Regions from separate parts of the Aquariibacter lacus genome, predicted to be linked through region 2. Evidence: predicted binding sites of a transcription regulator. Region 2 holds the regulator's gene; the other holds the start of a gene.
What was found. Region 2 encodes FliA, which starts transcription of late flagellar genes. Its sites were predicted from a motif close to CTAAAGTTTNNNNNNNNNNNGCCGNTA; they were not measured.
Positions count from the first base shown of each region.

Region 1: the regulator FliA is predicted to act here: its motif matches at 9,029-9,055, upstream of fliD (flagellar filament capping protein FliD).

Region 1 is NZ_JAERRA010000002.1:185,275-199,992, forward strand. It holds gene JI742_RS11150 (GNAT family N-acetyltransferase) at 1-692, shown strand, start outside; gene JI742_RS11155 (ProQ/FINO family protein) at 720-2,000, opposite strand; gene JI742_RS11160 (M16 family metallopeptidase) at 2,079-4,841, opposite strand; gene ppa (inorganic diphosphatase) at 4,958-5,497, opposite strand; gene JI742_RS11170 (sodium-translocating pyrophosphatase) at 5,703-7,889, shown strand; gene JI742_RS11175 (flagellin N-terminal helical domain-containing protein) at 8,118-8,939, shown strand; gene fliD (flagellar filament capping protein FliD) at 9,085-10,473, shown strand; gene fliS (flagellar export chaperone FliS) at 10,618-11,055, shown strand; gene JI742_RS11190 (flagellar protein FliT) at 11,105-11,407, shown strand; gene JI742_RS11195 (response regulator) at 11,432-12,061, opposite strand; gene JI742_RS11200 (hybrid sensor histidine kinase/response regulator) at 12,058-13,215, opposite strand; gene JI742_RS11205 (hypothetical protein) at 13,521-13,952, shown strand; gene JI742_RS11210 (response regulator) at 14,016-14,378, shown strand; gene JI742_RS11215 (chemotaxis protein CheW) at 14,428-14,718, shown strand, end outside.
Region 2 is NZ_JAERRA010000001.1:1,333,339-1,348,056, reverse strand. It holds gene flhA (flagellar biosynthesis protein FlhA) at 1-1,875, shown strand, start outside; gene flhF (flagellar biosynthesis GTPase FlhF) at 1,872-3,542, shown strand; gene JI742_RS06200 (flagellar biosynthesis protein) at 3,571-4,449, shown strand; gene JI742_RS06195 (RNA polymerase sigma factor FliA) at 4,505-5,218, shown strand; gene JI742_RS06190 (methyl-accepting chemotaxis protein) at 5,292-6,671, shown strand; gene JI742_RS06185 (NYN domain-containing protein) at 6,757-7,404, opposite strand; gene fliE (flagellar hook-basal body complex protein FliE) at 7,606-7,968, opposite strand; gene fliF (flagellar basal-body MS-ring/collar protein FliF) at 8,076-9,800, shown strand; gene fliG (flagellar motor switch protein FliG) at 9,842-10,837, shown strand; gene JI742_RS06165 (FliH/SctL family protein) at 10,824-11,654, shown strand; gene fliI (flagellar protein export ATPase FliI) at 11,651-13,111, shown strand; gene fliJ (flagellar export protein FliJ) at 13,147-13,620, shown strand; gene JI742_RS06150 (flagellar hook-length control protein FliK) at 13,641-14,718, shown strand, end outside.

The sequences.
Region 1 (14,718 bases), on a different contig from region 2:
ACTGGCACAACCGCGACGCCGCACCCGAGGCGCCGGCCGAGGCCCGGCCCTATGCCGACTTCGACGACTTCCTGGCCCACCTCAGCCGCGACCGCCGCCGCAAGATCGGCCAGGAGCGGCGCTATGTGGCCGAGGCCGGCGTCACGCTCGACCAGGTCGCCGGGCCGGACATGGACACGGCCGACTGGGACTTCTTCTACCGCTGCTACAGCCAGACCTATGCCGAGCACCACAGCCGGCCCTACCTGACGCGCGACTTCTTCGCGTACATGGCCGCCCACCTGCCCACGCACTGGCGCTTGGTGCGGGCCTGGCGCGGCCGCACGCGGGTGGCCAGCGCGCTGATCGCGCTCGACCCGTCACAACGCGTGGCCTACGGCCGCTACTGGGGCGCGACCGAGCCGGTGCGCTGCCTGCACTTCGAGGCCTGCTACCACCAGCCGATCGCGTGGTGCATCGCCGAAGGCTGGCGCCGCTTCGAGGGCGGCGCCCAGGGCGAGCACAAGATGGCCCGCGGCCTGCTGCCGGTGCCCACGCGCAGTGCGCACTGGCTGGCGCATCCGGGCTTTGCGGATGCAGTCGCCCGCTTCCTCGACCGCGAGGGCGCGGGCGTGGCCGCCTACCTCGACGAGCTGAGCGAGCGCCGGGTCTTCAAGGCTCTGGCCGAGGGCCGGCCGGCCGCAGCCGACTGAGAGGGTGCAAGCGCGCGGCCCGGCCGCTCAGCCGCGGCGCGGCGCGCGGGCACCGCGCTCGCTGCGGGCCTGGGCGAGCTGGGCCTCCAGCGTCGCCTCGTCCAGGCGCTTGAGGGCGCAGAAGTTCGCGCGCGTCAGCGTGCTCGTTTCGTAGGCGCGCAGCAGGTTGGCGCGTTCGAGCTGGGCGGGGTCGCGCGGCGTCTCCTCGGCCCGGTCGACCGGCGCGCTGCGGACGCCATCCGGACGCGGGCCGCGGCCCTCGCGGTCCGGACGCGGCAGCGGCGGGCGGGCACCGGCTGCCGCCGGGCGGCGGCCGCCCTCGGCCGGGGGACCGCGTCGCTCGCCCTCGAAACGCGGGCCGCGCGCTGCCCCCTCGGGGCGCGGACCACGCCGATCACCTTCGGGGTGCGGCGGGCGCGGGGCAGCGTCGGCGCGCGGCGGGCGGGAATCACCCTCGGCGCGGGGTGCGCGCGGCGGGTGGGACTCGCCCTCGGCGCGGGGTGCGCGGGGCGGGCCGGCCTCGCCCGCCGGCGGGCCGGCGCGGCGGCTGCCTTCGGGCCGCGGGCCGCGCGGCGGGCGGGCGGGCCGCTCGGCATCGGCGGCATCGGCGGCATCGGGTGCAGCGGGTGCGGCATCGCCGGCGACGGCCTCGGCGGCGCGGGGTACGCGGCCCGGCGCGGGCGGGCGCTGCTCAGCACGACGGGCGCGGCGGCGCTGCACTTCGGCCGCGGCGGCGTCGCGGTGCTCGGCATCGACCGGACTGGCCGGCTGGCCGTCGAGGTCGATGCGCTCGGGCTGGCTGGCCAGGGCCTTGAGGTAGGCGGTGGCCGTGGTGTGGCGGTGCAGGAAGGCCGACAGGATCTTCCTGCCGAAGACGCCCGGCGCCCGGGCCTGGATGTCGGCCTGGATGCGCAGCTTCAGCGGCCGGGCCTGGCCCGGCGTGAAGACGGCCGGGAAGCGGGTGGCCAGCTCGCTCGCGCAGGCGGCGAGGCTCATGCCAGGCGGGGTGGCTGCGGTTGCGGTTGCGGCTGCGGTTGCGGTTGCGGCGACTGCATCGGCGGCAGCGGTCTCGGCTGTCGCATCCGCCGGCTCGTCGGCGCCCGCGGCGGCCGGGGCTTGCGCAACCGGGGCGAGGACCGACTCGGCCGTGGGCGAAGACGCGACCCGCTCGGCCGGCTCCTCAGGCTGCGCCACCGCATCGGCCGGGGCCTCGGGCAGGGCCGCGCCCAGGGGCTCGGTACGGTCGGCGTCGGCCTGCGGCAGGCTGGGGGACGGGGTCGATTCAGCGGGGGACGAAGAGGGCAGCACGGCAAAGCCAGGTCGGGGAAAACGGGGCGATTGTCTCCGCCCGGCCCGCAGCCGCCCGCCGGGGCGGGCGCGGCGGGCTCAATCCTTGAAATCGCCGCCCACGGCCGTGACAAAACGCTCGGGCTGCAGCCAGCGGCGCAGGGCCGTGTTGACCTGGTCGACGGTCAGCCGGGCGATGGCCGCATCGACGCCCGCCTCGGTCGCGAAGCTGCGCTCGAGGTGGAGCTGCGCGGCCAGGCTGGCGGCAAGCTGCGCGTCCTGCGCCCGGCGCAGCGCCCGGGCCGCCAGCAGGCCCTTGCGGGTCTCCTCCAGCTCGGTCGGGGTGATGCCGTCGGCCAGCAGCCGGGCCACTTCCTCGCGGAAACCGGCTTCGACCTTGGCCAGGTTCTGCGGCGCGAAGATGGCCTCGGCCTTCCAGCTCGCATTGGCATCGACCGGGTTCCATTGGAAGAAGCTGACCACGCTGTAGCTCAGGCCTTCCTTCTCGCGGATGCGCTTCCACAGCCGCGCGCTGCCGCCCAGGCCGAGGATCTGGTTGCCGACCAGCAGGGCCGGGTAGTCGGCATGCAGGTCGGTCAGGGCCAGGCCGGACAGGCGCACCGACAGGGTCGCGTTCTGCTTGTCGGGCGTGCGCTCGACCAGGCGGGTCGGCGCCACCGGCACGGCCGGCAGGGGGATGCGGGCCTGCGGCTCGGCGCTGGCCCAGCCGTCGAGCGCCCGGGCCAGGGCGCTGCGCACGGCCTCGGGGTCGAAGTCGCCCACCGCGCTGAACTCGCCGTGGCTGGCGCCGTAGAAGCGGCGGTGGAAGGCGCGCAGGTCCTCGACCTTCAGGGCCTTCAGATCGGCCACCGATTCGTCGAAGCTGGCGGCGTAGCGCGGGTCGTCGCGCGGGTAGGGGTTGCCGTGGCGGGCCAGGGCCAGCTCGACGCGGGCCTCCGGATCCTCGCGCTGGCTCTCGATCTGCGACAGGGCCTGGGCGCGCAATTCCTCCAGCACGGCGGGCGGGAAGCTGGCCTCGCGCAGGAGCTGGCCGACCAGGGCCAGGGCCTCGGGCAGGGTGTCGCGCTTGGATTGCAGGGCCAGGGTGACGGCGCCTTCCTGGCTGCTGATCGCCAGCTCGGTCTTGAGCGCGAGCAGGCGGTCCTGGATCTGGGCGCGGCTGAGCGTGGGCGTGCCCTTGTCGAGCAGGGCCGCGACGAAGCCCGGCACCTCGCCCTGGCCCTTCAGGCTGTCGAGCGTGCCGTAGCGCAGCGTGAGCCGGGCCTGCACGGCGGCGCCGCGGGTGGGCTTGGGCAGCAGCGCATAGCGCAGGCCGCCGGGCAGCCGGCCGCGGGTGGTGGCGCGGTCCAGGGCCTCGGGGCGGGTGTCGAAGGCGGCGGCGGCGGCCTCGGCCGCACGCGGCTTGAAGCCCTGGAACTGCGCGGCGACGTCGACGGACGAAGGCGCCGGCGCACGCTTGGGCGCCTCGGTCGGCAAGTAGGTGGCCAGGGTGCGGTTGGCGGGCAGCAGGCGCTCGGTCGCGACACGCTGCACGTCGGCCACGCTCACCTGCTCGACGCGGTCGCGCAGCAGGAAGAAGAGCCGCCAGTCGCCCTGGGCGACCGAGTCCGACAGCGCGATGCCGACCTTCTCCGGATTGCTGAAGGTCTGGTCCCAGCCCTTGAGCCACTGGGCGCGGGCGCGGTTCAGCTCCTCCTCGCGCACCGGCTCGGCGGCAAAGCCCTCGACGGTGGCGATCAGCGCCTCGCGGGCGCGGGCCAGGTCGTGCTGGGGCCCGGGCTGGGCGACGAAGAGGCCCACGCCCGGGTCATGCAGGGCCAGGGTGTCGGCGCCGATGGCCGCGGCCAGGCCGGCCTCGACCAGTTGCTTCTGCAAGCGACCCGAGCTGCCATCGCCCAGCACCAGGCCGAGCAGTTCGGCGGCGGCGAAGTCGGGATGAGCGGCCGGCGGCAGGTGGTAGGCCGCATAGAGCAGCGGCGTGCCGCCGACGCGGCGCAGCGTGACGCTGCGCTCGCCGTCCTGCGCGGCATCGAGGGTGTAGAGCCGCGGCAACGCGCGCTTGGGCTTGGGAATGCGGCCGAACTCGCGCGCCACCGAGGCCAGCACCTTGGCCGCATCGAACTGGCCGCTGACGATCAGCGTGGCATTGTCCGGCTGGTAGTAGCGGCGGTAGAAGGCCTGCAAGCGGCCGATGTCGACGTTCTCCACATCGGCCCGCGCGCCGATCGTGTCCTTGCCGTAGGCATGCCAGTCGTACATGGCCGACAGGGTCTTCTGGTAGAGGATGCGGCCGGGGCTGTTCTCGCCCGACTCCATCTCGTTGCGGACCACCGTCATCTCGGTGTCGAGGTCCTTCTTCGCGATGAAGCTGTTGACCATGGCATCGGCATGCCAGGACAGGAACCACTGCAGATTGGCCTCGTTGGCCGCGAAGCTGGCGAAGTAATTGGTGCGGTCGAACCAGGTGGTGCCGTTGGCGCGCAGGCCACGCTTGCTGAACTCGGCCCAGACATTGGGATTCTTCGGCGTGCCCTTGAAGATCAGGTGCTCCAGCAGGTGGGCCATGCCGGTCTCGCCGTAGTTCTCATGCCGCGAGCCGACGCGGTAGGTCAGGTTGACCGTGGTGGTCGGCTTGGAGGCATCGGGTACCAGCAGCACTTGCAGGCCGTTGGCCAGGCGGTACTCGGTGATGCCCTCGACCGCCGCGCCGAGGCTCACGCCGCGCGGCAGCGGGGCCGGCGCGGTGCCGGCGGGCGCGGCGCCGGCCAGGGTGGCGCAGGAAAGCAAAGCGGCGCCCAGAAGGCGCCGCAGACCATTGATCCGAAACAGGCTCAGGCTCATGGGCAGAGGCTCGTCAGCAACAGGGCGGGACACCCTGCGATGCGGCAGTCTAGCCAGCGGTTCCCCGCGCGCGGCGCGCGGGGCCTTGCGCCCCCGGGCCGCAGCCTGTCCACGGATTACTTTTTCGAGGTTTCGGCGTAGCGCGCGATGCCCGAGACGATCTCGGCCTTGGCGGCCTCCGGGCCTTCCCAGCCCTTGACCTTGACCCACTTGCCGGCTTCGAGGTCCTTGTAGTGCTCGAAGAAGTGCTGGATGGCCTTGAGGCGCATCTGGTTGATGTCTTCCGGCTTCTGCCAGTGGGTGTAGATCGGCAGGATCTTGTCGATGGGCACGGCCAGCAGCTTGGCGTCGCCACCGGCTTCGTCGTCCATCTGCAGCACGCCGATGGCACGGCAGGTGACGACCACGCCCGGGGTCAGCGGGTAGGGCGTGATCACCAGCACATCGACCGGGTCGCCGTCGTCCGACAGGGTCTGCGGCACGTAACCGTAGTTGCAGGGGTAGTGCATCGCGGTGGTCATGAAGCGGTCGACGAAGATCGCGCCGGTTTCCTTGTCCACCTCGTACTTGATCGGATCCGCGTTCATCGGGATCTCGATGACCACGTTGAACTGCTCGGGCGCCTTGGCGCCGGGGGTCACGTTGTTCAGGCTCATGCGGGCTCGTTGATGTGTGGGGAAAGGGAATCGCTAGGGGTTCCTGCTGATTTTAGGGGCCGGGCTTGCGTCGATCTGACCCAGGGCCGACCCGCGTTGTCCATCCCCAGGGTGTCCCCTACATTGATTCGCGACCCCTGCGCGGGCCTGCGGCCTGCGGTGCGGCGCGTCACACCACATCGACAACGAGGCAGGAGACTTCTTCATGTCCAGTTCCGGTTCGCTTGGGTTCGTGATGGTCTGCGGGCTTGCCGCAGTGCTCTATGGCTTCATCCAGCGCAGTTGGATCCTGCGCCAGGACGCGGGCAATGCCCGCATGCAGGAGATCGCCGCGGCCATCCAGCAGGGCGCCGCGGCCTATCTGGGGCGGCAGTACCGCACGATCGCCCTGGTCGGAGTGGTGCTGGCGGTGCTGATCGCCGTCTTCCTCGACACGATGAGTGCGGTGGGCTTCGTCGTCGGCGCGCTGCTCTCGGGCGCCTGCGGCTTCATCGGCATGAACATCTCGGTGCGCGCCAATGTGCGCACCGCGCAGGCCGCGGTCAAGGGCATCGGCCCGGCGCTGGACGTGGCCTTCAAGGGCGGCGCGATCACCGGCATGCTGGTCGTCGGCCTGGGCCTGCTGGGCGTGGGCGGCTTCTTCTGGATGCTGACCGGCAATGGCGCGCTGACGCCCGACGAGAGCCTGTCCTCGGTGCTCAAGCCGCTGCTGGGCTTTGCCTTCGGCTCCTCGTTGATCTCCATCTTCGCGCGCCTGGGCGGCGGCATCTTCACCAAGGGCGCCGACGTCGGCGCCGACTTGGTCGGCAAGGTCGAGGCCGGCATCCCCGAGGACGACCCGCGCAACCCCGCGGTGATCGCCGACAACGTGGGCGACAACGTCGGCGACTGCGCCGGCATGGCCGCCGACCTGTTCGAGACCTATGCCGTCACCCTGATCGCCACCCTGGCGCTGGGCGCGCTGCTGGTCACGGCCGCGCCGCTGCAGGCCGCGCTCTATCCGCTGCTGCTGGGCGCCGTGTCCATCCTGGCCTCGATCGCCGGCACCTACGCGGTCAAGGCCAGCCCGGGCATGAAGAACGTGATGCCGGCGCTCTATAAGGGCCTGGCGGTCGCCGGCCTGCTGTCGCTGGCGCTGTTCTACGGCGTGACCGTGCTGGCCATGCCGGCCGATGCCCTGGGCGAGGGCACCCACCTGCGGCTGTGGGGCGCCTGCGCCGTCGGCCTGGTGCTGACGGCGGCGCTGGTCTGGATCACCGAGTACTACACCGGCACCCAGTACAAGCCGGTGCAGCATGTGGCCCAGGCCTCGACCACCGGCCATGCCACCAACATCATTGCCGGCATCGGCATCAGCATGAAGAGCACGGCCTGGCCGGTGCTCTTCGTCTGCGCGGCCATCCTGGCGGCTTATGGGCTGGCGGGGCTTTACGGCATCGCGATCGCCGCCACCTCGATGCTGTCGATGGCCGGCATCGTCGTCGCGCTGGATGCCTACGGCCCGATCACCGACAACGCCGGCGGCATCGCCGAGATGGCCGATCTGCCCGACAGCGTGCGCGACGTGACGGACCCGCTCGACGCGGTGGGCAACACCACCAAGGCGGTGACCAAGGGCTATGCCATCGGCTCGGCCGGCCTGGCCGCGCTGGTGCTGTTTGCCGACTACACCCACTCGCTGGAGGCGCGCGGCATTGCCGCGAGCTTCGACCTGAGCAACCCCAAGGTGATCGTCGGCCTCTTCATCGGCGGCCTGATCCCCTACCTCTTCGGCGCGATGGCGATGGAGGCGGTGGGCCGCGCGGCCGGCGCGGTGGTCGAGGAGGTGCGGCGCCAGTTCCGCGACATCCCCGGCATCATGGACGGCAGCGGCAAGCCCGAATACGGCCGGGCCGTCGACATGCTGACCGGCGCGGCGATCAAGGAAATGATGATCCCCTCGCTGCTGCCGGTGGTCGTGCCCATCCTGGTCGGCCTGCTGCTCGGCGCCGAGGCGCTCGGCGGCCTGCTGATGGGCACCATCGTCACCGGCCTCTTCGTCGCCATCAGCATGTGCACCGGCGGCGGCGCCTGGGACAACGCCAAGAAGTACATCGAGGACGGCCACCACGGCGGCAAGGGCAGCGACGCGCACAAGGCCGCCGTGACCGGCGACACGGTCGGCGATCCCTACAAGGACACGGCCGGCCCCGCGGTCAACCCGCTGATCAAGATCATCAACATCGTGGCCCTGCTGATCGTGCCCCTGCTGCCGGCCCCCGGCGGTGGCCAGGCCGGCCTGCCGGCTGCGCAGCCGCCGGCCCTGCGGGCCGAGGCGCCGTGGCCGCAGGCCCCGGCCGCCCCGCAGGCCCTGGCCCCACAGGCCCGGGGCCTGATCGCCCACTTGCAGTGAGCCCCGGGCGGGCCGGCCAGGCAGCCGCCCGCCCACGCCCACCACCCGGCCGCGTGCCGGGCCCCACGGCGGATTCGCCGGCCCCGAGATGGCCGCCGAATCCGCCGTTTTTCATGGCATGCCCGGGGCGGCAGCGGCCGAAGAATCACCTCACCGCGTTCCTGCGACGCGTTCTCCGCCGGCAGCCCGAGCCACCGGCGCACCACGTGACCCCTTAGGAGTGCTGCCGTGCCCCAGACCATCAACACCAACACGATGTCGCTCAATGCGCAACGCAATCTGAACGGATCGCAGTCGACGCTCGCCACCTCGATGCAGCGCCTGTCCTCCGGCATGCGGGTCAACAGCGCCAAGGACGACGCCGCCGGTCTGGCCATCGCGGAGCGCATGAATGCCCAGGTGCGCGGCATGAACGTGGCGATGCGCAATGCCAACGACGGCATCTCGCTGTTCCAGACGGCCGAAGGCGCGATGGGCAAGATCGGCGAGAACCTACAGCGCATCCGCGAACTGGCCGTGCAGTCGGCCAATGGCTCGATCAGCGATGCCGACCGCACCAACCTGCAATCGGAAGCCGACCAGCTCGTCGAGGAAATCGCCCGGGTGGCCGACAACGCCAAGTTCAACGGCATCAACCTGCTTGACGGCAGCTTCACCAGCACCGACTTCCAGATCGGCGCCGACGGCACCGACACCCTGACCGCCGCGACCAATTTCGACATGACCGCGCTGACCGCCTATGCCGCAGCCGACATCAGCACCGCCGCCGCCGCCAGCGCGGTGATCGCCGACCTCGATGCCGACCTCGACATCGTCAACACCGCACGGGCCGAATCGGGCGCCGTCCAGAGCCGCTTCGAGGCGGTGATCTCGCAGCTCCAGGTCAGCGTGGAAACCACCTCGGCCGCCCGCGGCCGGATCATGGATGCCGACTTCGCCGCCGAGACCGCCAACCTGTCGAAGGCGCAGATCCTCCAGCAGGCCGGCACCGCCATGGTCGCCCAGGCCAACCAGTTGCCGCAGCAGGTGCTGAAGCTGCTGCAGGGCTGAAGCCGCAGCGCGCCCCGCGCGCGACCCGCCCTCCTGACCCCACCGGGCCCGGCCCGCTGGCCGCATGCGGCCGGCGCGCCGGGCCTGGTCTCAAGTTGGCGCCGATGCCGCCGATGCCCCAGCGACACCCCCGAGGATTTCCACCATGGCGACCGTCTCCTCCACCGGCCTGGGCAGCGGGCTCGACGTCAGTTCCATCGTCAGCCAGCTCGTCGCGATCGAGCGCCAGCCCATTGCCCAGTTGCAGACTGCGGCCAAGGGCATCCAGACCAAGATCTCGGCCTATGGTCAGGTCAACAGCCTGATGAGCACGCTGCGCGAGGCCTCGGCCAAGCTGGCCGGCGCCGGCCTGTGGGCGCAGAGCAGCGCCAGCAGCGACAGCACGGCTGTCAAGGTCAGTGGCAGCGGCAGCGCGGCGGCTGGCAGCTACACCGTCAGCGTGCAGCAGCTTGCGCGGGCGCACAGCCTGGCCTCGCCGGCCCAGGCCAGCGCCGAGGCGGTGATGGGCAGCGGCCAGCTCGCCCTGACCGTCGGCGGCAACACGACCACGCTTGATTTCAGCGAGGCCGACACCACGCTGGCCGACATCCGCGACGCCATCAACGCCAGCGCAGCCGGCGTGAATGCCGCCATCGTCAGCGACGTGAACGGCGCGCGCCTGACCCTGACCAGCCGCAGCAGCGGCCTGGCCCAGGCCATGACGATCGGCGCCAGCGACCTGTCCGGCGGCGCCGCCAGCGGTGCCTTCGCCAGCCTGGGCTACCCCGGCGGCATGAGCCAGACCCAGGCCGCCGCCAATGCCCTGGCCACCGTCAACGGCCTGGCGGTGGAATCGGCCGGCAACCAGCTCGACGGCGCCATCCCCGGCCTGAGCCTGAACCTGCAGGCCCTCACCAGCACGCCGGCCGAGATCAGCGTCAGCAGCGACAGCGGCGGCCAGAAGGCCGCGGTGCAGGCCTTTGCCGACGCCTACAACGCCCTGAACAACTACCTGCGCACGCAGACCCGCTACGACGAAGGCACCAGCACTGCCGGCACCCTGCAGGGCGACAGCACGGCCGTGAGCCTGCTCGGCCGCATGCGCAGCATGCTGCGCGAAAGCAGCAGCGCCTCGGCCAGCTTCAGCCGCTTCGCCGACCTGGGCTTCGATGTGCAGAAGGACGGCACGGTCAAGATCGACAGTGCCAAGCTCGACACCGCCCTGGCCCAGCCGGCCGAGCTGGCCAAGCTCTTCGGCGCCAGCGGCACGGCCGGCGACAGCAGCAGCCAAGGCCTGGCCCTGAGGCTGCGCAACCTGGCCGACAGCCTGACCGGCTTCGACGGCCTGCTCAGCAGCCGCAGCGAAGGCCTGCGCGCCCGCCTGGACCGCAACGGCGACGAGCAGGAGCGGCTGGAGAACCGCGTCAGCCAGGTGCAGGCGCGGCTGCTGCGCCAGTACCAGGCGCTCGATGCCAGCATGAGCCAGCTCAGCGGCCTGTCGAGCTATGTGACCCAGCAGCTCAACATGCTCAACAGCAGCAGCAACAAGGCCTGATCCGGTGGCCGGCGCAGCGCCCGGCATCGTGCCGACAGCCCCTGCGCGGCCCCGCAATTCGGGCTTTCGGCCGCTCAAGCCGGAGCATCCCGGCACCGATAAACAGCCATCGGCCCCGCGGCCCTGACCCCCCGCCCCCACGCCATGCACGCCTTTGCCAGCCCCTTCGCCCCGCGCCGCAGCAGCGGCCTTGCCAATGCCTACCGCCAGGTCGGGGTCGAGACCGAAGTCGACGCCGCCAACCCGCACCAGCTCATCACCATGCTCTACGGGGGCCTGGTCGACAGCATCCAGCGCGCCCGGGGGGCCATGCGCCAGGGCGAGATCGCCGACAAGGGTGCCGCGCTGACCCGCGCGATCCGCATCCTCGAAGAAGGCCTGCGCAGCGCCCTGGACCGGTCGGCCGGCGGTGCGCTGGCCGAGCAGCTCGACGGGCTCTACAGCTACCTGGCCCATCGCCTGCTGGAAGCCAATCTGCGCAATGACGAGGCCATGCTCGACGAATGCCTGCGCCTGGTCCAGCCGCTGCGCGAGGCCTGGGCCGCCATCGGCCCGCAGGTCCTGGGCCAACCCGGCCGCTGAAGCCATGCACCGAACCGCCGCCGAACCCCGCGCCACGGAGCCCGCCGCCATGCCCCCCACCCCCCTGCTGCCCTACTACCAGGCCCTGGAGAAAGCCAGCCAGCGCATGCTGGCCGCCGCCCGCGATGGCGACTGGGACGGCGTCGTCCGCCTCGAAGGCGCGTGCGGCCTGCTGATCTCGCAGCTCAAGCATGCCGCCAACCGCAGCGACCTGGGCCGCGAGGAACGCCAGCTCAAGCACCGCATCATGCAGCGCATCCTCATCAACGATGCCCAGATCCGCAGCCTGGCCGAACCCTGGCTCGACGACCTGAATGCCAGCCTCGGCGGCCGCCCGGCGCTCATGCACTGAGCCTGCACGGGCACCTGGCTCCGCCTACACCAGCCCGTTGCGAATGGCGTAGACCGTCAGCTCGGAGTTGTTCGACAGGCCCAGCTTCTCCAGCACCCGCGCGCGGTAGACGCTGACGGTCTTGGGGCTGAGCGTCAGCTCCTGCGCGATGTCCGACAGACGCTTGCCGCTGGCGATCAGGGTCAGGGTCTGGAGCTCGCGGTCGGACAGGCGCTCGTGCAGCACCTCGGCCTGGGGCTGGCTCAGGCTTTCGGCCAGCATCTGCGCGATCTCGGGGGTGATGTACTTGCGGCCCTGGGCGACGATGCGCACCGCCTCGACGAGCTGGGCGGTGTCGCTGCCCTTGTTCACATAGCCGTGCGCGCCGGCCTTGAGCGCACGGATGGCGTACTGGTCCTCGGGGTACATGCTGACCACGAGCACGCGCACCGGGCTGCCTTCGTCCTTGAGCACATGCATCACGTCCAGGCCGCTGCGGCCGGGCAGGTTGATGTCGAGCACCAGCACGTCGCAACGGGTGTCGCGCATCAGGCTGCGCAGCTCGCCGTAGTCGCCGGCCTCGCCGACGACTTCGATGTCGGGCGCGTCGGTCAGGGTGTCGCGGATGCCACGCCGGATGAGCGCGTGGTCGTCGCAGAGAATGACGCGGATCAAGGATCGACTCCCCAGGTGGTCGGATCGTCGGCATTGCGGTCGCCGCCCTCGGGTTCATCCTGGGGCGGCCGGCCGTCCATGGGCAGGGACAGGATCAGGCTGGTGCCGCGCTCGCCGCTGCTCAGGTCGACCCAGCCACCCACGGTGGCCGCGCGCTCGCGCAGGCCGCGCAGGCCGAAGCTGCGCGCCTTGGCCAGGTCCTGCACGGTCAGGCCGCGGCCGTCGTCGCTGACTTCCAGCGAAAGCACGCCGGCGGCCAGGGTCAGGTCCAGCTTCACGCGGCGGGCCTGGGCATGCTTGCTGACATTGGTCAGCGCCTCCTGCGCGGTGCGGTAGGCGATCAGGGCCAGGCCCGGCGGCAGGGCCGGCAGCTCGGCCGGGCTGTGGCTGAAGCGCGTCTCCAGGCCGCTGCGCTTCTCGAAGCGCTGGGTCATCCATTGCAGGGCGGCAACCAGGCCTTGCTCCAGGATGGCCGGCCGCAGGTTGTGCATGATGCGCTGGCTGGCCTCGATGGCATGGGTGACGGTGTCCAGCGCCTCGCGCGCCCGCTGGCCGACGGCGGGCACGCCGCTGTGGCGCTCGATCCAGGCCAGGTCGAACTTGAGGGCGGTGAGCGAGCCGCCGACATCGTCATGGATCTCGCGCGCGATGGCCGCCCGCTCCGCCTCGACGCTGGCCTGCAAGTGCTGGGTCAGCTCACGCAGCCGGGTCTCGCTGGCGGCCAGGGCCTCGCGGGCGGCGCGCTGGTCGCGGCGGCTGCGCGCGGCCTCCACCGCATGCTGCAGGGCGGGCACCAGGCGCACGAGGTTCTGCTTGAGCAGGTAGTCGCTGGCGCCGCGGCGCATGGCCTGCACGGCCATGTCCTCACCGATGGTGCCGGAGATCAGCACGAAGGGGAGCAGCGGGTCGTGGCCGCGCACGATCTCCAGGGCCTGCAGGCCCGAGAAGCCCGGCAGGGCGAAATCGGAGACGACCAGGTCCCAGGACTGCGCGAGGGTGGCGCGCAGCTCGGCCTCGGTCTCGATGCGGCGGACCTCGGCCTCCAGCCCGCCGGCGCGCAGATGGGCCAGCAGGATCTCGTGGTCGAAGGCCGAATCTTCGAGATGCAGCAGGCGCAACGGGCGGTGGGGGGACTTGAGGTCGGCGGCGGGCATGGTCGGGGCGGCTGCACAGGCAGGAGCGCAAGGCCTGGCGCGAAGTGTGCCCCAGGGCTGGGCGGCCCCGGCTCTTGCGCCACCGGGGGCGGCCGACGGGCCGCAGCGGGCCGTCAAGGGCCGGACGACAGGCGGAAAACAGCGCGGCTTTCCGGCGCATCTTCGGCGCACCGGCCCGGGGGGTCGAGGCGAAGAATGACCCTGAAGCGCAGCGGACCCTGCGCGGCCCCGAGGGCCGCCCCCGCCGCTGTGTCCGCCTCCCCGCTGCCGCGCAGCGGCCCCGATTCCGAACCCGCATCCGCGCCATGCCGAGTTCCCCCGATCCCACCGTCGAGCTGCCGGTGCTCGCCGTGGCCGAGCTGCAGGACCACCTGCTCGCCGTCGGCCACGACCTCGACCGCTTGCAGACCCTGCTGAGCGAGAGCTGCGCCCTGCTGCTGAGCGGCTTCGACGCGGCCCACCGCGCCCTCGACAGCGTCGACCCCAGCCGCTCGCCGACGGCGGTGCAGGCCCTGCGCGAGACGCTGACCGACAGCGTCGTCGCCCTGCAGTTCGAGGACATGGCCAGCCAGCTCCTGCGTCACACGCAACAGCGGGTGCGCAACTGCGCCGACCAGCTCGCCGCCCGCGCCTTCGGGGCCGACGAGGACGGCGAAGCCGCCATCACCCCCGCGCCGCAGCGACCGAACCCGGTCACGCAGGACGAGATGGACGCCGGCTCGGTCGAGCTGTTCTGAGCCCGCGTCCTCAAGATCCTGCCCCCTCTGCCGATGACCCGATCTACCCCGGAGAACGTCCCCATGCCTTCCATCCTTGCCGTGGATGACTCCGCCTCGATGCGCCAGATGGTGAGCTTCACCCTCAAGAGCGCGGGCTTTCAGGTGACCGAGGCCGTCGATGGCCGGGACGCCTGGGACAAGGCGGCCTCGCACCACTACGACCTGGTGCTGACCGACCAGAACATGCCCCACCTCGACGGCATCGGCCTGACCAAGAAGCTGCGCGAGCACCCGGCCTTCAAGGCCACGCCCATCCTGATCCTGACCACCGAGTCCAGCGACCAGATGAAGCAGGCCGGCCGCGCGGCTGGGGCCACCGGCTGGATGGTCAAGCCCTTCGATCCGGCCAAGCTGATCGAAGTGATCCGCAAGGTCATCCGCTGAGCCCGGCCCGCCGCGAGCGCACCTGTTCAGGAACATCAAGGAGCCGATGATGGGCGAGTCCCCAGGCATGCAGGGCGGCAGCGCCGCCGGCATCGACCTCAGCCAGTTCTACCAAGTCTTCTTCGAGGAAGCCGGCGAGAACCTGCAGCAGATGGAGCAGTTGCTGCTGGCCCTCGACGTGGCCGCGCCGGACGATGAGCAGCTCAATGCCATCTTCCGCTGCGCCCATTCGATCAAGGGCGGCGCGGCCACCTTCGGCTTCAGCGATGTGGCCGAGCTGACCCATGTGATGGAGACCCTGCTCGACAAGCTGCGCCGCCACGAGCTGGCGGCCACCGCC
Region 2 (14,718 bases):
CTGTTGTCCACCCTGCTGCGCCTGTCGCTGAACGTGGCCTCCACCCGCATGGTGCTGATGGAAGGCCACACCGGCACCGGCGCCGCCGGCCAGGTGATCGAGAGCTTCGGCCATGTGCTGATCGGCGGGAACTTCGCGGTCGGCCTGGTCGTGTTCGCCATCCTGGTGGTCATCAACTTCATGGTGGTGACCAAGGGCTCGGAGCGCATCGCCGAAGTCAGCGCGCGCTTCACGCTGGACGCGATGCCGGGCAAGCAGATGGCCATCGATGCCGACCTGAATGCCGGCCTGATCGACGAGAAGGAGGCCAAGCGCCGCCGCGCCGAGGTGGGCGAGGAGGCGGAGTTCTTCGGCTCGATGGACGGCGCCAGCAAGTTCGTGCGTGGCGATGCCATCGCCGGCATCCTGATCCTCTTCATCAACATCATCGGCGGCATGCTGATCGGCATGATCCAGCACGGCCTGTCGGCCGGCGAGGCGGCCGACAACTACATCCTGCTGGCCATCGGCGATGCGCTGGTCGCGCAGATTCCCGGCCTGTTGATCTCGGTGGCCGCGGCCATGGTGGTCTCGCGCGTGGGCAAGGGCGAGGATGTCGGCCAGCAGATCGTCGGCCAGATGTTCCGCAGCGCGAAGTCGATCGGCGTGGCCGCCGGCGTGATCGGCACCCTGGGCCTGATCCCCGGCATGCCGCACCTGGTCTTCCTGCTGATGGCCGCCGGCCTGGGCACCCTGGCCTGGGCACAGCAGCGCCGCGCGGCCGAGGCGCGCGCCGCCGCGGCCGCCACGCCGGCCGAGGAGATCAAGCCGCTCGACCCCAATGCCGAGGCGAGCTGGGACGACCTGCAACCCGTCGACACCCTGGGCCTGGAGCTGGGCTTCCGCCTGATCCAGCTCGTCGACAAAGCCCGCGGCGGCGAGCTGCTCGGCCGGATCAAGGGCGTGCGGCGCAAGTTCGCGCAGGACGTGGGCTTCCTGCCGCCGCCCGTGCACATCCGCGACAACCTGGAGCTGCGCCCCGGCGCCTACCGCCTGACCCTGCGCGGCGCGGTGATCGGCGAGGGCGAGGCCTATCCCGCCATGCTGCTGGCGATCAACCCGGGCGGCGCGCAGACGCCGCTGATCGGCACCCGCACTAGCGACCCGGCCTTCGGCCTGCCTGCGGTCTGGATCGACGAGGGCCAGCGCGAAGCAGCACAAATGGCCGGCTACACCGTCGTTGATTGCTCGACCGTGGTGGCCACCCACCTTTCACACTTGATGCAAACCCAGGCCGCCCGCCTGCTGGGCCGCAGCGAGACGCTGGCCCTGGTCGAGCACCTGGGCCGCCTGGCCCCCAAAGTCATCGAAGACGTGATCCCCAAGATGGTCCCGATCGCCACGCTCCAGAAACTGCTGCAACTGCTGCTGGAAGAAGGGGTGCACATCCGCGACATGCGCTCCATCGTCGAGACGGTGGCCGAGCATGTCGGCGCCAACAGCAGCCTGGCCACCGACCCCGCCGAGCTGGCGCGGCGCGTGCGCATCGCCCTGGCGCCGGCCATCGTCCAGCAGATCTACGGCCCGGTGAAGGAGCTGGACGTGATCGCCATCGAGCCCGAGCTGGAGCGCCTGCTGGCCCAGGCCCTGGGCGGCGGCAACGGGCCGATGCTGGACCCCGGCGTGGCCGATGCGCTGAGCCGCGGCGCCGCCGACAGCGCCAAGCGCCAGGAGAACCTGGGCCATCCCGCCTGCCTGCTGGTGCCCGACGCGATCCGCGTGCCGGTGGCCCGGCTGCTGCGCCGCGCCGCGCCGCGGCTGAAGGTGCTGGGCCACAGCGAGATCCCTGAAACCCATTCCATCCGTATCGGTTCCGTCATCGGAGGCACCGCATGAACGTCCAGCGCTACACCGGCCGCAGCTCCCGCGAGGCCATGCAGAAGATGCGCGCCGCGCTGGGCGAGGAGGCCGTCGTCCTCTCCACCCGCCAGACGAGCCAGGGCGTCGAGATGCTGGCCATGGCCCCCCAGGCCCTGGCCGCCGCCCACCGGCTGGCCGCGCAGGCCGATGCGGCCGAGCCGCATGCGCCGGCTGCCCCGGCCCCGGCCGCGGGCGACGAGGTTACCCAGGATGTGCAGAAGCTGGCGATGAGCACCCTGTCCTTCCAGGACTATGTGCGTGAACGCCTGCTGCGCAAGCGCCAGGCGGCCCTGCAGCCGCCCGCCGCGGCAGCGCCGGCCAGCCCGGCGCAGGCCCGGCCCGAGGCCGCAGCCCGCCCGCCCGCCGCCCCAAGGCCCAGCCCCGCAGCGGCCCCGGCCAGCCCGCCCGCCGCGCGCCGCATGCCGGCTGCTGCCGAGGCCCAGGACCGGTCCGAAGCCAGCCCCCGCCGCACCCCGGCCGCAGCCGGCTCATCCGATGAGCCGCATGCCGCCGGCGCCCGCCGCGCCCCGCCGGCCCCGCCCGAGCGCCTGCCCCTGCTGGCCGATCCGGTCGACATGGCCGTGCATGCGGTGGAGCAGCGCGTCGCGCGCCGCCGGGTCGCGGCCATCACGCCCGAGCCGGCGCCGGCCGAAGCCGCCCGCCCGGCTGCGCCGAGCAGCGGCGAGTCGGCCATGATCCATGAGCTGCGCGCGATGAAGGGCCTGATCGAGGAACGCTTCGGTGCCCTGGCCTTCATGGAGCGCCTGCAGCGCCATCCGGCCCAGGCCCGCCTGACCCAGCGCCTGCTGGACTGCGGCTTCTCGACCGCGCTGATCCGCAAGCTCGTCGATGCCCTGCCCGCCACCCCGGCCGAGGCCGACGAGATCGGCTGGGCCAGCGGCGTGCTCGAATGCAATCTGCTGACCGGCGAGCGCGAGGCCGCGCTGGAGGAGCAGGGCGGCATCTATGCCCTGATCGGCTCGACCGGCGTCGGCAAGACCACCTCCACCGCCAAGCTGGCCGCGGCCTTCGCCACCCGCCACGGCGCCTCGCAGCTCGGCCTGATCACGCTCGACGCCTACCGCGTCGGCGCGCAGGAGCAACTGCGCAGCTACGGCCGCATCCTCGGCGTGCCGGTGCACACCGCGCACGACCGCGCCTCGCTGGAAGACCTGCTCGACCTGCTCTCGGCCAAGAAGATGGTGCTGATCGACACGGCCGGCGTGGCCCAGCGCGACAGCCGCACCCATGAGCTGCTGGAGATGGTGGCGCATGCCTCGATCCGCCGCGTGCTCGTGCTCAATGCCTCGGCCCAGGGCGAGACGCTGGAGGACGTGGTGCAGCGCTACCGCAGCGCGCGGGTGGAGGGCGTGGTGCTGAGCAAGCTCGACGAAGCCGTCAAGCTCGCCCCCGCGCTCGATGCCCTGATCCGCCACCGCATGAAGGTGCTGGCCATCGCCAACGGCCAGCGCGTGCCGGAGGACTGGCACCGCCTGAGCGCGCAGGCCCTGGTGCAGCGCGCGCTGCGCGGCGGCGGCAGCCCGGCCTGGCGCTTCGACAGCGGCGAGATGAACCTGGTCTTCGCCGCGCCGCTGCCGGCACGCGAACCGGCCTCGCGCCTGTTCAAGCCGCCCGTCCGCTGAAGCCCGCTGCCCTGCCGAGGACCCTGCCGTGAGCGCCTCCGCCCGCATGCCCGAAGACCAGGCCGCCGGCCTGCGCCGCCGCTTCGCGGCGCCGACCCTGCGCATCCTGCCGGTGATCGCCAACCCGGCCCTGGCCTGGGGCGGCCTGCTGCTTGAACGCTTGGCCGGCGCCGCCGCCCTGCTCGACCGCCGCACCCTGGTCGTCGATGCCGGCCTGCATGCCCGCGAGCCGGGCGAGCTGGCCCGCTTCGACCTGGCCGAGGCGATCGAGCCGCTCGACCGCCACCTGGCCTATCTGGCCGCGCGCGGCCTGCCGCAGCAGCATGTCGATGCGGGGGGCTCGACCGAGGCCTTCCTCGACGCCCTGGCCGAGGCCGCACCCGAGGCCGAGCTGATCCTGCTGCATGCCCCCGCCGCCGACCTGGCCCGGCTCTTCGGCCGCGCCGTGCGCGACGGCCGCGCGCCCCTGCTGCGCCCGCTGGTGCTGTGCGATGAATCGGGCGCGGCGCTGACCGAAGCCTATGCCGCGCTCAAGCTGCTGGCCCTGCGCGCCGGCCTGCGCACGCACGAGCTGCTGCTCGCCGCAGCGCCCGGCTCGCGGCTGGCGCCGCGCATCGCCGCCAGCCTGGCGCGCTGCGCCGACGGCTTCCTGGGCGGCGTGCAGCAGCACTGGATGGGCATCGACCCGGCCGAGCCCCCCGAGCAGCCGCCCGCCCCGGCCCTGGTGCAGCGCCTGGAGGCGCTGATGGCCTGCGCCTATGCGCCGCCGGTCGGCGAGGCCACGCGGCGACGCGCCGAGCCGCAGGGCCGCCCGGTGCTGGCCCCGCTGCCGGCCCTGGCCCGCGAAGCCGGTCCGCCCCCTGCCCCGCGGGCCGCACCCGCCGCCCGCCATCACGCGATGCGCTGAGACCGCCATGAGCCCCTTTGCCTCGCCCTCCCGCAGCCCCACCCCCGCCGCCGCCATGTACACCGCCACCGGTCGCCCCGACACGAATGCGGTGCTGCGGCAGTACAGCCCGCTGGTGCGCCGCCTGGCGCACCAGATGATCGCCAAGCTGCCGGCCAATGTGCAGCTCGACGACCTGATCCAGGCCGGCATGATCGGCCTGGCCGATGCCTCCCAGCGCTTCGACCTGGCGCAGGGCGTGCAATTCGAGACCTTCGCCAGCCAGCGCATCCGCGGCGCCATGCTCGACGAGCTGCGCGGCAGCGACTGGGCCAGCCGCGGCACCCGCAAGAGCCAGCGCGAGATCGAGACCGCGGTGCAGCAGCTTGAGCACCGCCTCGGCCGCGCGCCGCAGGAAAGCGAGATTGCCGCGGCCATGGGCCTGTCGCTGACCGACTACCAGGGCCTGCTCGGCAAGGTGCGCGGCACCCAGCTCGTGCACCTGGAGGACATGAGCGGCGACGAGGGCGACGAGGACTTCCTCGACCGCCACGTGCCCGACAGCGGCGAGACGCCGATGAGCCGCCTGCAGGACCGCCGCATGCGCGAGGCCCTGGTCCAGGCCATCGAGCAACTGCCCGAGCGCGAGAAGCTGGTGATGAGCCTGTACTACGAGCAGGACCTGAACCTCAAGGAAATCGCCGCCATCCTGGGCGTGACCGAGAGCCGCGTCTGCCAGTTGCACAGCCAGAGCATCGCCCGGCTGCGCGTGAAGATGCGCGAGCACTGAGCCGGCCCCCCTGTCCACGGCCCGGCCCGCGCCGGACTGAAACCCACTCACCGCCCAGACCCCGAGGCCGAGCATGCTGACCCCCTTTCTTCAACGCTTCGGACGCCGGTCCGCCGCCCAGGTCAGCCTGGTCGAGCCCGGCGCCGCCAGCCCGCCACGCGAGGTCGCCGAGCTGCGCTCGGCCGTCACCTCCATCGCCAAGCTGGCCTCGCGGCTCGGCCAGGACGCGGCGCAAGTGCGCGGCGAAATCGACGATGCCGCCCGCGTCGGCCAGCAGGGCGCCAGCGCCGTGCAGGCCCTGGGCGTGCAGGTGCGCGAGGTGCAGGCCTCGCAGGCCGGTATCGCCAGCACCACCGAGGCCAGCCATGCCGCGGTCGGCCGTGCGCGCCATGCGGTCGAGCAGGTCGGGCAGGAGGTGGCCGCCATCGTCGACACGCTGCGCCATGTCTCCGACGCTGCCGGGCAGATCACGCAGATCGCCTTGCAGACGCGGCTGGTCGCCTTCAATGCCAGCGTCGAGGCCAAGCGCGCTGGCGAGGCCGGCCGCGGCTTTGGCGTGGTGGCCGATGCGGTCAAGGATCTTTCGGCCCAGGTCGAGACCTCGTCCAAGGCCATCTTCAGCACCGTGGCCGAGCTGGACCAGCGCATCGGCGCCCTGGCCCGCGAGATCCAGACCCGCGAGGGTCAGAAGGCCGCCAGCCAGGGCGCCTTCCACCGCGCGCTGGCCGAGGTCGAGGACGGCGTCGGCCGCATCGGCGAGGCCGCCGCCGAAAGCCGCAGCATCTGCACCCGGCTGGCCGAGCAGATGGGCGGCATCGAGCGCGAGATGCAGCAGGCGGTGAGCACCCTGGGCCAGGCCAACCAGCGCAGCGAAGCCTTCCTCAAGGCCGGCGAGTCGCTGATCGAGCTGGTCGCCGACTGCGGCGTGGAGACCGAGGACAGCCCCTTCATCCGCGCCGCGCAGCAGGCCGCCGGCGAGATTGCCGAGGCGCTGGAGGATGCCCTTGTCCGCGGCGAGCTCAGCGAGGCCCAGCTCTGGGACGAGGCCTACCGCCCGGTCGAGGGCAGCAACCCGCTGCAGCATCTGACGGCCTACAACGCGGTCAGCGACCGGCTCTTCCCGGCCGTCCAGGAGCGTTTTCTCGCGCTGGATCCGAAGGTGGTGTTCTGCATCGCGACCGACCGCAACGGCTACATCCCGACGCACAACCGCATCTACTGCCAGCCGCAGCGCGCCGGCGACGTCACCTGGAACACGGCCAACAGCCGCTGGCGCCGCATCTTCAACGACCGCACCGGCCTGGCCAGTGCCCGCAACACCCGGCCCTTCCTGCTCCAGACCTACCGCCGCGACATGGGCGGCGGCCACTTCGTGCTGCTCAAGGAAGCGGCGGCGCCCATCGTCGTGCGCGGCCGGCACTGGGGCGGCATGCGGATGGCGTTTAAGTTCTGAGAAGCACGGCGCCCCGTCCAGACTCCCTGCGAATGGGAACCGGCGGGAGCCTATCGGCCCCCGTCGGGATGATGTCGGCTCGCGACTAAACGGCCGCTATCTCAGCCCCGGACCTGGGCCGATCAACCTCAAGCACCAGATCACTGTGCTCAAGCATGGCGGGCCGAACACGGCGGCCAAGGGCACACAGGAAAACCTGGACACCCTCCCGACGGGCAAACTTCATTGCAGGGACGAAATCGCTATCGCCTGACACCAGGACGATGCACTGCACGTGCTGCTTGAGCGTCAGTGCGGCGATATCCATCCCGATGCGCATGTCTACGCCCTTTTGCGTGATGCGGGGCTTGATCTGCGCAGCCGTGACCGTGAGGGCCTCGGTCGTGGCGGCTTCCAGCGCCTTGGGGTCCACCTGCCAGCCGTTGAGCGCAGTCTCGCCCATTCGCAACGAAAAGAATGGAAGGCGCTTCAGCTCGTCGAACAAGGCTTTGGATTCCGAAGCCACCGGGCTGCGCCCAAACTCGACCAAGCCACCTTGCAGCGGCATCGTCCGCGAGCCTTCAAGGGGCGTTGCGTCGTAGAAGTAGACCCGGTGCAGGAGGCGATCCCGCAGCGCGACATGGCCCGCTAGGGTCTCAACCAGGCGCTGAAAGCTGGCTGCGTCGGCGGCCACACGGGTCCGCAGGGCACGCCGGGCGAATCCGCCGTCGATCAAGATGGCGTAGCGGTGCATGCCTGGCTGTCTTCAGAGACCCAACAAACCGACCCAAAAAATTGGCCGCCAGACGGGTCGGAGGTCAAGCCTCCTGTTACATGTCACCCGAAAGGCAGCCGTTTTTGATGACTCAAAGTTTGCCATATCGGCGTCCCATCGCGGGGCGTAAGCACTGGATCCGCAAATCCTGCCGCACGCGACCGGTGCCGGCAGTGCCCTTCAGACCTGCATGTTCATCACGTCTGAGTAAGCCTGGACCAGCTTGTTGCGCACGGTGAGTGCGGCCTGGAAGCCGATCTGCGCCTTCTGCATCGCGACCATGGTCTGCTCCAGGCTGACCGTGGGGTTGCCGAGCTGCACTTCGCGCTGCAGGCCGCCGGCTTCGAGCTGGGCCTGACTGACCTGGCGCAGGGCCAGGCGGAAGCTGTCCTGGAAGCTGGGCGGGGCACTGGCGGCCGGGGCCTCGCCCGCGGTCGCGGCGGCGCTTTCGCGGAGCTTGGCCGCGACACGATCCGCGACCTGCGACATGCCCGCCCGGGCCGCGGCCTGGGCGAAGTCGAAGGGCTTGAGCTTGACGTCCATGCTGCGCATTGTGCGGAGCAGGCCGGCCCGCGATGGCGGGAACTGCCCCGCTTCGGCGCGACTGTTCCCCGCATGTGCCAACGGCCCCGCCGGAACAATCCCCAGCCATGGAGACTGCCCTGGCTGCTGCCAACCCGATGCCGCTAGGCGGCACCCCCAACGCCAGCCCGCCCGGCCTGCTTCAGCGCCTGGGCACGCTGCCGCCGGGCCGCAAGTGGATGCTGGGCGGCGGCGTGCTGGCCTTGCTGGCCCTGGCCCTGCTGCTGGGCACGGCGGGCAGCCGGCCGGACTACAAGGTGCTCTACGCCAACCTGTCGGACAAGGACGGCGGCGCCATCCTGGCCCAGCTCTCGCAGATGGGCGTGCCCTACAAGCATGCCGACGGCGGCGCGGCCATCCTGGTGCCCGCGGACAAGGTGCATGACGTGCGGCTCAAGCTGGCTTCGGCCGGCCTGCCCAAGGGCTCGATCGTCGGCTTCGAGCTGATGGACAGCGCGCGCTTCGGCCAGACCCAGTTCCAGGAGCGGCTCACCTTCCAGCGCGGTCTGGAGGGCGAGCTGACCCGCTCGATCTCGGCCCTCTCGGCCGTGCAGGCCGCCCGCGTGCACCTGGCCCTGCCCAACCAGAACGGCTTCTTCCGCGCCCAGCAAAAGCCCAGCGCCAGCGTGCTGCTGACCCTGCATGCCGGCCGCATGCTGGACCGGGCGCAGATCGCCGGCATCGTGCACCTGGTCAGCGCCAGCGTGCCGGAGATGACGCCGCAGTCGGTCAGCGTGCTGGACCAGAGCGGCGCCCTGCTGTCCGACCCGCCCGAGGGCAGCCCCGCGCCCGGCCTGGACGCGCAGCAGCTCCAGTACGTGCAGCAGATCGAGCGCAGCTATGCCCAGCGCATCAACGAGCTGCTGGAACCGGTGGTCGGCCGCGACAACCTGCGTGCCACCGTGACGGCCGAGGTCGACTTCTCCGAGACCGAGGCCACCTCCGAGGAATTCCGTCCCAACCAGGGCGAGAAGGCCGCGCCCGCGGTACGCAGCCAGCAGACCCTGGAGACCGGCCCGGGCGGCGCGACCGCCGTGCCCACCGGCGTGCCGGGCGCGGCCAGCAACCAGCCGCCGACGCCGGCCTCGGCCCCCGTCAACGGCCCGGCTCAGACCCTGGCCGGCGCCAGCACCGGCAGCACCGGCGGCAACGGCCGGCGCGAATCGACGGTGAACTACGAGATCGACCGCACCGTGCGCGTGACGCGCGGCGCCAGCGGCCAGGTGCGGCGCGTGAATGCGGCCGTGGTGGTCAACCACCGCAGCGTGACCGATGCCAAGGGCAAGACGACGAGCCAGCCGCTCAGCGACGAGGAGCTGGAGAAGCTGACCGCGCTGGTGCGCGAGAGCGTGGGCTTCAATGCCGAGCGCGGCGATTCGGTGAAGGTGGTCAATGCGCCCTTCCGCATCACCGCGCCCGAAGCCGAGCCCGAGATCCCGCTGTGGCAGCAACCCGAGCTGCAAGAGCTGGTGCGCAGCCTGGCCTTGCCGGTGGGCATCGCGCTGCTGGCGCTGATCATCGTCTTCGGTGCGATCCGCCCGGCGCTGAAGGCGGCGCGGCCGGTCGAGCGGCCGGCCGGCCCGCGGCTGGACACCGTGGTTGACGACGTCGGCACCCTGCCGATGCCCGGCGGCGAGGCCGCGGTCGCGCTGGGCGGCCCGTCGGCCCAGGGCCTGCCGGCGCTGGAGGCCCCGGCCACCGACCGGCGGCTCGACCAGGCCCGCACCCTGGCGCGCGAGAACCCGGCCGCGGTGGCCACCATCATGCGCCAGTGGGTCAGCAAGGACGCCTGAGTCCGCATCCCCCCGAACACGCCCCCACACCCTCACCCACCATGGACGACCAGGGACTGGAAGACGCCGCGATCCTGCTGATGTCGCTCGGCGAAGAGGAAGCGGCCGAGGTCTTCCGCCATCTCTCGCCGAAGGAAGTGCAGCGCCTGGGCGAGACCATCGCCCGCATGAAGACCGTGCCGCGCGACCGGGTCGAGACGGTGCTGCAGCGCTTCACCGACGATGCGGCCGACACCACGCTGCTCGTCAACGACACCGACGAATACGTCAAGAGCGTGCTGCGCAAGGCCCTGGGCGAGGACAAGGCCAACTTGCTGATCGACCGCATCCTGCAGGGCGGCGATGTCTCGGGCATCGAGAGCCTGAAGTGGATGGACCCGGGCTCGGTGGCCGAGCTGCTGCGCAACGAGCATCCGCAGATCGTCGCGGCCATCCTCGTGCACCTGGAGTTCGACCAGGCCTCCGAGGTGCTCAAGCAGTTCAGCGAGCGCCAGCGCAACGAGGTGATGGTGCGGGTGGCCACGCTCGACGGCATCCAGCCCAGCGCGCTCAAGGACCTCAACGAGGTCATGAGCAAGGTGCTGGCCGGCGGCGAGCGGACCAAGAAGTCCTCGATGGGCGGGGTCAAGACGGCCTCGGAAATCATCAACATGATGGGCTCCAGCGTCGAGACCTCGGTGCTGGACTTCATCCGCACGGCCGACCCGGACCTGGCGCAGAAGATCATGGACAACATGTTCACCTTCGACGACCTGATGAAGGTCGACGACCGGGGCATCCAGGCCCTGCTCAAGGAGGTGCAGAGCGAGTCGCTGGTCATCGCGCTCAAGGGCGCCACGGCCGAGCTGCGCGAGCGCATCTTCGCCAACATGTCCAGCCGCGCGGCCGAGACGCTGCGCGAGGACCTGGAGTCGCGCGGCCCGGTGCGCCTGTCCGAAGTCGAGGCCGAGCAGAAGGAAATGCTGAAGATCGTCCGCCGCCTGGCCGACGAAGGCCAGATCGTGCTGGGCGGAGGCGGCGACGATGCCTTCGTCTGATTTCAAGCCGCAGCCCCTGGGCCGGCCGGCCGGCGCGGCGGCGGCGCCCGAAGCCGCACCGCCGCGCGACGAGGCCGCTGCCGCCCGGGCGCACCGCCGCCTGCACCAGCATCCGCCCGAGCCCACGCCGACGCCCGGCGCGCGCGAGCCCTATGCCCGCTTCATCCCGCGCGAAGAGCTGCGCAGCTTTAGCGCCTGGCGGCCGGGCCAGCTTGGCCCCACGCCACCCGAGCCGCCCGAGCCCGAGGCCCCGCCGCCCGACCTGGAGGCCGAGCGCGCCCAGGCCCGCGCCCAGGGCCGCCAGGAGGGCTATGCCGATGGCTACCGCGACGGCCTGGTCGCGCTGGAGGGCTTCAAGCAGCGCTATGCCCAGCAGCTCACCGCGCCGCTGGTGGCGCTGACGCAGCAGTACGGCGAGCAGCTCGATGCCCTGCAGGCCCTGCTGGCCGAGCAGGTGGCCGACATTGCCGTGGCCCTGGCCCGCGAGGTGGTGCGCGACCGCGTGGCCCGGCAGCCCGAGCTGCTGGTGCAGGTGGCCCAGGAGGCGCTGGACGCCACCCTGGGCTCGGCCCGCCAGATCGTGATGCGCGTGCACCCCGACGAGCTGCCGCGCGTGGCCGAGGGCGTCGGCGAGGCCCTGGCCGCCCGCGGTGCCCGGCTGCAGGCCGATCCGCAGATCGCCCGCGGCGGCTGCCGGGTCGACAGCGAGCTGGGCAGCGTCGATGCCAGCCTGGCCGCGCGCTGGGCCCGGGCCGTGGCCAATCTGGGCCGCGAGACGCCCTGGGTCGAGCCGGCCGTGGACGGGGCGAGCGCATGAAGCCCGATCCCTTCGAGCCCGGCAGCGCGCCGGCCGCGCCGCAGCCCGCCCGCCCGGCACCGGCTCTGCCGCCCGGCTGGGCGCGCTACCTCAGCGACCTGCGCAGCTTCGCCGCCAGCCCGGCGCCGCTGGCCGTGCATGGCAGCCTGGTGCGGGTGGCCGGCCTGGTGCTGGAGGCCGCCGGCCTGCGGGTGCCGGTCGGCTCGGTCTGCCAGCTGCATCCCGAAGGCCAGGCGCCGGTGCTGGCCGAGGTGGTCGGCTTCGCCGGCGACCGGGCCTATCTGATGCCGACCGGCGAGGTGCATGGCCTGGCCAGCGGCGCGCGGGTCGAGCCGCTGGCCGTGCCGGTGCAGCCGCCGCACCTGGGCCAGCCCAGCCACCCCTGGCGGCGCATCGAGGACCGCAGCCGCCACCTGCCGGTGGGCCCCGGCCTGCTCGGCCGCGTGGTCGACCCCGAGGGCCTGCCCATGGACCGGCGCGGCCCCATCGCCGACGTGCACGACGAGCCGCTGCTGCGCCGCCCCATCAATGCCATGGACCGCGACCCGGTGCGCCTGCCGCTGGACACCGGCGTGCGCGCGATCAACGCCATGCTCACTGTCGGCCGGGGGCAGCGCATCGGCCTCTTCGCCGGCTCGGGCGTCGGCAAGTCGGTGCTGCTGGGGATGATGGCGCGCTACACCGCGGCGGATGTGATCGTCGTCGGCCTGATCGGCGAGCGCGGCCGCGAGGTCAAGGAATTCATCGAGGACATCCTGGGCGAGGAGGGACTCAAGCGCAGCGTGGTGGTGGCGGCGCCGGCCGATGCGCCGCCCCTGCTGCGCATGCAGGGTGCCACCTATGCCACCGCGATCGCCGAGCACTTCCGCGACCAGGGCCGCCATGTGCTGCTGCTGATGGACAGCCTGACCCGCTACGCCATGGCGCAGCGCGAGATCGCCCTGGCCATCGGCGAGCCGCCCGCCACCAAGGGCTATCCGCCGAGCTGCTTCGCCAAGCTGCCAGGCCTGGTCGAGCGCAGCGGCAACGGCCTGCCGGGCGGTGGCTCGATCACCGCCTTCTACACGGTGCTCAGCGAAGGCGACGACCAGCAGGACCCGATCGCCGACGCCGCCCGCGCCATCCTCGACGGCCACATCGTCCTGAGCCGCGAGCTGGCCGAGGGCGGCCACTACCCGGCCATCGACATCGAGCGCTCGGCCTCGCGGGTCATGCACAACGTGGCGGGCAAGGCGCATCTGGAGGCGGCGCGTGTGTTTCGCCAGCGCTGGTCGCGGCTGTCGAAGGCGCGCGACCTGATCCAGCTCGGCGCCTACCAGCCCGGCCACGATGCCGAGCTGGACCTTGCCGTCAAGCAGGCCGAGCCGATGCGCGCGCTGCTGCAACAGGACATGCAGGCCGGCGCGCCGCTGGCCGACAGCATCGGCGCCCTGCAGCACCTGGCCGCCAGCCGCTGAGCCATCCCCCATTCGCCCGCCGCCCTGGAGCCGCCATGCCCGCCCGCCCCGATGCCCTCGACACCCTCGCCGCCCGGCTGCGCGAGGAGCGCGACCAGGCCCTGGCCCAGCTTCGCCGGGCCGAGCAGCAACTGCAGGGCGCGCTGCGCCAGTCCGAGCAGCTCGACGGCTTTCGCGGCGACACGCTCAAGCGCTTCGGCGCGGCCGAGGGCCAGGCCACCTCGCCCGACCAGCTTCGCCACCTGCACCACTTCGTCGGCCGGGTCGACGAGGCCCTGGTGCAGCAGCAGGGCGCGATCGAGCAGGCGCGCAAGCGCTGCGAGCGCAGCCGCGCCCTGCTGGTGGGCCTGGAGCTGCGGCTGGCCTCGGTCGACAAGCTGCTCGAACGCCGCGCGCAGCAGGCGGCCGACATCCAGCTCCGTCGCGAGCAGAAGCAGAGCGACGAATTCGCCAGCCGCAGCGCCTGGAACCGCCTGCAGGGCGACGGCGCCGCGCCGGGCCTGCACTGAGAAGACGGGACCAGGTCAGCATGAGCGCGATCTCCAGCATCCCCCCGACCGGCCCGGCCGCAGGCCGTATGGCCCGAGGCTCAGGCCCTGAGCCTGCCGCCCCGGCCGGTCCGGGTTTCGGCCCCTGGCTGGGCCAGGCCCGCGGCGAGCTTGCCGAGGCCCAGGCCCGGCTTCGCCAAGGTGAAGCCCGGCAGGAAGACCGCCAGCGCGAGGACCGCCAGGACGAGGCCCGGCAGATCGAGGCCCGCTCGCTCGACAGCCGCCGGATGGAGGCCCGCCAGCAAGCTGCCCGGTCCGGCCCGGCGGGCGGCGCGGCCGGGGCGGCGTCGGCCCTGCCGCCTGCCGACGCCGTGAACGCTGCACAGGCCGGAGCGAACGAGGCTGCGACACGGTCCGAAGCCGCCGACCCGGCCCGCCTGCGGGAGAGGCCGGACACGGCGCAGGCATCGGCGAGCAAGCCGGGCCTGCCCTCCGCAAGCACCGCCCGAGCGGCGCGGACTGCCGACGAAGCCACGATCCCCGACGCGCCTCCGGGCGAGGCCGATGCCGATGCGGAAACCGCGTCCGCAAGCGCAAGGGCTGCCGATGGCTCGCCCGGCAGCCTGCCGCCGCCACCCGCGCCTGAAAGCCGCCCGCCCGGCACACCCGCTGCCGCCGAAGGCCTGCAAGCCCGGGCCGCGGCAGTAGCGGGCGGCGCGGTGGCTGCCTCCGGCAGCGATGCAAGTGCATCCGGCCCGGCGAACCGGAGCGTGTCCTCCAAGCCCTCTGCCTCCCTTGCGGACCCTGCGACCCCGCAAGCCGCCCAAGGCACGGACCTGCTGCCACCCCCGCCCGGGGACCCGGCCCGATCGACCCCGCCGCAAGCCCCGGCCGGCGCCGCACACCCGGATGCCCTGCCCCAGCTTGCGGACCGCTCCGGCCCGGGCGCGCGCGAAGCGGAGAACCCCCCCACGGACCGCCCGAGCAGCGAAGCCGGAGCCCAGGCCAGCGCGCCCGCAGCCCGGCCGGCCGAGCCCGCCCTGGCCGCCGGCTTCGCGCCCTCGGCCACCGCAGCCGGCGCCCCGCCCACGGGCAGCGAGCCCGTTCCGGCCCTGCGCC